2 linked regions of the Novipirellula artificiosorum genome follow. The protein of the gene in region 1 binds, or shares a complex with, the protein of each later gene. Links are inferred from orthologs where the notes say so. Each region holds a gene or a part of one and is shown in the gene's direction. Other genes may lie near its edges. The genes, in order: Poly41_RS04405 and uvrB.

The links.
Region 2: the proteins of Poly41_RS04405 (region 1) and uvrB are in contact, whole or in part, in a crystal structure (PDB 7EGT), measured with the Thermus thermophilus proteins. The link is inferred for Novipirellula artificiosorum from one-to-one orthologs. Residues at the interface, in WP_096412145.1 of Thermus thermophilus: His654, Arg656, Phe657, Gln666, Asp668, Glu669, Lys680, Arg681, Leu682, Ser683, Lys685, Tyr686, Ala687; in WP_096411307.1 of Thermus thermophilus: Glu23, Leu25, Arg26, Asp27, Gly28, Glu29, Arg30, Phe31, Arg55, Glu326, Asp327, Phe328, Glu379, Ser382, Gln383, His398, Gly400, Arg401.

What each region holds. Positions count from the first base shown.
Region 1 is NZ_SJPV01000001.1:1,258,610-1,261,932, reverse strand. What follows is about bases 114-3,113. They hold Poly41_RS04405 (ATP-dependent helicase), read left to right. Parts: upstream 114-427; coding sequence 428-2,800; downstream 2,801-3,113. Other genes in these bases: purE (5-(carboxyamino)imidazole ribonucleotide mutase), read left to right, coding at 2,842-3,113. Also shown: Poly41_RS04410 (DUF2237 family protein), read right to left, coding at 1-106; more of purE, read left to right, coding at 3,114-3,323. UniProt on the Escherichia coli protein: A helicase with DNA-dependent ATPase activity. Unwinds DNA duplexes with 3'-5' polarity. Translocates on single-stranded DNA with 3'-5' polarity. Initiates unwinding more efficiently from a nicked substrate than double-stranded DNA.
Region 2 is NZ_SJPV01000010.1:228,268-231,549, forward strand. The notes cover bases 240-3,198. They hold uvrB (excinuclease ABC subunit UvrB), read left to right. Parts: upstream 240-642; coding sequence 643-2,754; downstream 2,755-3,198. Other genes in these bases: Poly41_RS24080 (hypothetical protein), read right to left, coding at 240-419. Outside these bases: Poly41_RS24075 (LysR family transcriptional regulator), read right to left, coding at 1-20; more of Poly41_RS24080, read right to left, coding at 147-239. UniProt on the Escherichia coli protein: The UvrABC repair system catalyzes the recognition and processing of DNA lesions. A damage recognition complex composed of 2 UvrA and 2 UvrB subunits scans DNA for abnormalities.

The sequences.
Region 1 (3,323 bases):
CACTGTCGGATGCACCCGTATTACAGCATCCGTCGCGGTAGAACCCGGTCATCGGGTCCGTGCTGCAGGACTGAAGATCGGTGCCGAGTACGTTCTTTGCGGCCATTTTCGTCTTTCGATGCTCGCTCTAGCGTGGGGTAACCCGCTTATCGTAACGCCAGCAAAGTCACGAGGGAAGCCAGCAAAGTCACGAGGGAAGCCAGCAAAGTCACGAGGGAAGCCAGCAAAGTCACGAGGGAAGGTTGTCTAACCCTGAAAATGAAGGGTCAACATCCGTCGGCTCCTCGACTAACCATTTTTCGCCGATTCGTTATCATTGAAGGCCGGCCGGAGGCGAAGGCACCGCGGATGCCAGCCGGCTCGCCTGACTTCCTCGCTGGCTCGCTTTTCCCAGCTCAACTTTCCACTAGACGCTCTGATGGCTGTCATGGATGCGATTCTGAAAGACCTGACCGAGAGCCAAATCGACGCCGTCACTCATCTGGACGGCCCGCTGCTGATGTTGGCAGGCCCGGGATCGGGAAAGACTCGCGTGGTCACTCACCGCATCGCTTACATGATCTCGCAGGGCATCGCACCGTCTCAGATTGCCGCGTTGACCTTCACGAACAAGGCGGCGGATGAAATGCGATTGAGAGTCGAAAAGCTGGTCCCGGGTCAGTCGGTTTGGATGGGAACGTTCCACCGTTTTTGCGCACAATTGCTGCGTCGTTATGCCCCGATGGTCGGATTGGCTGAAAACTATTCGATCTACGACACCTCGGATTCAAAACAAGCGATGAAGAGGGCGATCGAGGTGGCCGACGTTTCCACCAGCCATACGTCACCGGAACAAATCGCCTCGACGATCAGCCGCGCGAAGAATCGATTGGTGACGCCCGAGATGATGCTAGCAAGCTCGAAGCGATCGGGACCGACGATGGCGTCAAAGGTCTACCCACAATACCAGCAGCAGCTATTGACCGCGAACGCCGTTGATTTCGACGACCTGCTGTTACACATCGCTTTATTGCTTCGAGACAACCCAGAACTTCGCGCACAACTCGATGCCCGGTTTCGATACATTTTGGTGGACGAATACCAAGACACCAACTTGGCCCAATACGCGATTGTTCGGGCGCTTTCGATCGACCATCCCAACTTGTCGGTGACGGGTGATCCCGACCAGTCGATTTACGGATGGCGCGGTGCCGACTTAAACAACATTCTCGATTTCGAAAAGGACTACCCGAGCGTTAAAACGGTTCGCTTGGAGCAAAACTATCGTAGCACACCCAATATTTTACGGGTTGCGGATCAATTGATTCAGCACAATCGCCGGCGAAAGCAAAAGGAGTTGTACACGCATAACGACGAGGGCGACCCGGTGGTGCTGCGGATCTATCACAATGGTTACGAAGAAGCCGACGCGATCGCAGACGAGATTTCCAACGCGATGGCGGTCGAGGGTTTCCGGCCTCGGGATTTTGCCATTCTGTATCGCATGAATGCCCTTTCGCGATCGCTTGAACACGCGATGCGGCGTCGTGGACTGCCCTATCAAATCATAAACGGATTAGAGTTTTATCAACGTAAAGAAATCAAGGATTTATTGGCTTATCTGCATTTGATCAACAACCCACGGCATGATGTGGCGCTGCAGCGGATCCTCAACACGCCAACGCGTGGGATCGGTGCCAAGACCATCCAGCGGCTTCGAGGCTATGCCGACCGACACAACGTTCCCATGCTCGATGCAGCGCGTCAGGTGGACCAGATCGAAGGACTCGCAAAACGGTCTGCAACCTGTGTGACCCGATTTGTGGAACTGTTCGATCGTCTCAGCTTGAAGGCGACCGCATCGATCGAGGACTTGCTGCGCTACGTTGTTGAGGAAACGAAGTATGAAGCGTTTTTGCTCAAATCGCATGTCGACGAACAGGATAGCAGTGCGGTCGCAAACGTCGACGAGTTGATCACGGCGGGCGTTGAGTTTGACCGTTACCATCCAGACGATGGATCGCTTGAATTGTTTTTAGAACAAACGGCACTGGTGGCCGATACCGACGCGTTCGAGGATGAGAACGATCGGATCACGGTGATGACCCTGCACGCCGCAAAGGGGCTCGAGTTCCCGCGTGTGTTTGTGATTGGTGTCGAAGATGGGTTGCTGCCCCATTCGCGATCGCGAGACACCGATGCAGGAATGGAAGAAGAACGCCGATTGCTGTTTGTGGGGATCACGCGAGCGAAGGAACGATTGCAGTTGAGTTGTTGCAAAAGTCGCACGTTTCGAGGAGACTCTCGACCAGCGGTGCCGAGTCCCTTCTTCAACGAAATGCCGCTTGATGAAATACGGCGTGTTGAAAGCGAAGTTCAGCAAAATTGGTTTGATGACGATCCATACGGTAACAGCTATCCGGATTCATGGGATTTACCAGAAGAAGATTCTGAGGCGAACCAGGATTCCGAGCCGAACCAGGATTCAGGTTCGGCGGTTCATGAGAAACCGGACTCGTTGTTTGATGAAACCTGCCAATTGACGGAACAGGATCGAGAACAAGAGATTGCCAAGCGAAAGAAGAAAACGAGAGCGCCGCTGGCGAGCTTGCAAACCGCCGCAGAGATGCTTGCGAGCGGATCCGCACCTCCGCTGACCGTTTATCGCGAGGGAACTCAGGTGCGGCACGGTGAGTATGGCGAGGGAACCATCGTCTCGGTCACCGGTCGAGGCCCCAAGCGAACCGCAATGATCCGGTTTGACGATGGCGAACGAAATTTTCGACTCGCGTTTGCTAATTTGGAAGTGATCGGCGGGTAGGGTCAAGGTTAGAATTTTTGGAGCACTTGGAGTATTGAGAGATGACGAAAACGAGTGAATTTGCGGCGACGGAGGCTCAGGTCGGCGTCATCATGGGAAGCCGTAATGACTGGGATACCATGAGTGCCGCAGCAGAAATCCTTGATCAGCTGGGCATACCGAACGAAAAGTTGGTTGTTTCGGCGCATCGGACACCGTCGCGAATGGTGAACTATGCGACGTCGGCGGCAGGTCGCGGATTGAAAGTGATCATTGCCGGGGCGGGCGGGGCGGCTCATTTGCCGGGCATGGTTGCATCGGAGACAAATTTGCCAGTGATCGGCGTTCCGGTCCAGAGCCGCGCGCTGCAGGGGCTCGATTCGTTGTTGTCCATCGTGCAGATGCCCGGCGGCATTCCGGTGGCGACCATGTCAATCGGTCCATCTGGTGCAAAGAACGCGGGGATCCTGGCAGCTCGAATCTTGGCGTTGTCCGACATCGCGCTCGCCAAACGTCTTGACGAGTTTGTTGCCAAACAAACCGC
Region 2 (3,282 bases), on another replicon or contig:
TCGAGGTTACGCAGATGCAAATGGGAACCTGTTCTAAATAAGCTGCGTTAATAATTAGGGTGTGTCTCCGCAGTCATGCTTATGCAAGTTAGATAGCCAGGTGGGGCTCGTCAAGAGAGGCCGGTGGGAAACATCGGCGATCAAGATCAACCCGCGCCTGCCTGACGCCAGGAGCGATAGCGAACGGGGATCAAATACGAGTAGACAATGGTGACGATTCCACCGCTAAGGAAGGCCCAGGGCATCCAATCCTTCGGTCGGAAGACTTTGGCAGCTTCGGCGGAAGAACCGGTGGGGTCCAGGAAGCTAATCGTCCGAACCTCGTCGGGATCATAAAAAGTTGCCGAATCGATCACCAGGAATTCCAACCCGAGTACGATCGCCATAACTCCGAGCGCAATAAAGACGGATCGCCACATATTCTTTCCAGCCCATTGAAGAGGCATTTCGACACAAAACCGAGACCGACAGGAGTGTTTTTCGGCTTTTGCTAGCAAGCGGAATAGCGATTTTCCAGCGGGCTTTACAACGGGTAATGCCGTCAAACACGGCACCAGCGTCCTACCATCGCCGGATCCGATTGGGCTGGGTAGAGTGGCGCAAAAGGAAATCGATTCGATGCATCGCTAATGGGAATCCCACATGTCCTCGCCTTCACTTCCCGCTGCGGAATTTCACCTCGCCGTGCCGTTTGAACCCGCTGGGGATCAGCCCCAAGCGATCGCGGAGTTGACGCGTGGATTCCAATCGGGACGATCGGCCCAGGTGTTGCTTGGCGCCACCGGCACGGGCAAAACGTTCACGATGGCGAATGTGATTGCCAACCTCGGTCGACCGGCGCTCGTGCTCAGTCACAACAAAACGCTCGCGGCGCAGCTTTACAGCGAGTTCAAGGGTTTCTTTCCTGAGAATGCGGTTCATTATTTTGTCAGTTATTACGATTACTACCAACCCGAAGCCTATATCCCTCAACGTGACGTTTACATCGAAAAGGATGCATCGATCAACCAAGAGATCGATCGGTTGCGGCTAGCGACCACCAGCTCGTTGGTCAGTCGCCGCGACGTGGTGATCGTCGCTTCGGTCAGCAGCATCTACGGGCTGGGGTCACCCGACGATTACCGGCAACTGATCGTCTCGCTGCACAAAGGTGAGACCACGCGGCGTGATCACTTGTTGTTGAAGTTTGTCGATGTGCTCTACGAACGCAACGATGTGGCATTCGACCGAGGCAAGTTTCGCGTTCGTGGCGACAGCATCGAGTTGTGGCCCAGCTACGAGGAGTTCGCTTATCGGATCGAAATGTGGGGCGACGAGATCGAACAGATTTCGCTGATCAAACCGGTTTCGGGCGAGACCATCAAGACGGTGGACCACCTTTACATCTATCCGGCGAGACACTTCGTCATGCCCGAAGACCGCATTCAAGGCGCGATCCGTAGCATTCGCGAGGAGTTGGCACAGCAGTTGGAGGTCTTCCAGCAGCAGGGCAAGTTGCTCGAAGCTCAACGCATTTCGGCACGAACTCGTTTTGATCTCGAAATGATGGCCGAGGTCGGGCATTGCCCGGGCATCGAAAACTACAGTCGTCCGTTGTCTGGCAAACCGCCTGGTGCGACTCCTGACACCCTTTACGATTTCTTTCCCGATGACTTCATCACTTTTGTCGACGAATCCCACGTCACCATCCCGCAAGTTCGCGCGATGTACGCGGGTGACCGCAGCCGAAAGACAACGCTGGTCGAGCATGGGTTCCGGTTGCCGAGTGCGCTCGACAATCGGCCGCTGAAATTTGAAGAATGGGAACAGCGAACCGCAGAGATCTGTTTCGTCAGCGCAACGCCGAGCGACTATGAGCTTCAGCGAACCGGAGGCGAGGTGGTCGAGCAGATCATCCGCCCCACGGGATTACTCGATCCCGTTGTCGAAGTCGAATCCGCTCGCGGGCAAGTCAAGCATTTGCTTCATGAAATCCGACTTCGTGCCGAGCAAAATGAACGAGTGCTTGTGACGGCGTTGACGAAGCGGCTAGCCGAAGATTTGTCGGCTTTCTTACAAGAGCAAAATGTCCGCTGTCGTTGGCTGCATAGTGAGTTGGATGCGTTTGAACGCGTCGACCTGTTGCAAGAGTTGCGCGCCGGTCGATTCGATTGCCTCGTCGGCGTGAACTTGCTCCGCGAAGGACTCGACTTACCCGAGGTTTCGCTCGTTGCGATTCTTGATGCGGACAAAGAGGGGTTTCTGCGTAGTGAAACGAGTTTGATCCAAACGATTGGTCGAGCCGCACGAAATTCGAATTCCAAGGTGATCTTGTACGCGGACAAGGTCACGCATTCGATGAAGATGGCGATCGAAGAAACGAGCCGCCGTCGACAGATCCAGCAGAAGTACAACGAGGAACATGGCATTACACCCGAGACGATTCGCAAGGCCATTCGGGCGGGAATTGAGAGTGATGTGGCCCAACAAAAGAAAGCGACTGCGGCAGCGAGCGAAGCCGCCGAAACCTACATCACACTGGAGTATGTCGAAGCACTTGAGCGTGAGATGTTGTCAGCCGCGGAAGATTTGGAATTCGAGCGCGCGGCATCGCTCCGCGACCGAGTGCTACAACTCAAAGAGAACATCGGCAAACCACTTTCGGAAATCGAGTTTTCCCGTTCCTCGACGCAAGCGACCGGACGACAGAAGAAACGGCGCAAAGGGGTCAAGGGTGGCGGCCGAAAGAACATTCCAAGACCGAACCGCGGCTGAGATCGCTTGTCCTTCATCCTTCGGAGTTCCGGGTTCGACTTTCGGTATTCCTCCCGGCGTATCCGACGCCGACGTTTCCCCAAAGGTTTTGGCCCCAGCTCCCTTCCTCTCTGACTCCCTTCTCCCCCATTTTTGAGGTCGTCCGGTTTTTAAGTTGTGACGAACAAAGTGTTTCGGTATCCAACCACCCCTGCCCACGCAGCGCTCGTTGTACCCCACATCCTAATCCGGTGATATTTTTATGGCTCCTGGTCCGAATGTGTTCCATGCGTTGGACAGGTCGTGGCAGCGTTGCATTCCGATCCACAAGGTCTGCGTCGCTTGTCCGATTTTTGCGAAGGTGTAAGCTTGCTGAGGCTCTTGCGCACCTAGGTTTTTTGGCTCATCCGGCGGAGGCGTGCGCAGGAGGTTTTCGAGGCATCTTTCCGGTGTCCCATGATTGCTGGCAGGAGCTGTTTTCACTTGTTATCGTGCAGTTGCCGGTAGAAACGGAGTCGAGCTCTGCAGAGTTGCAACTTGACAAGGGAT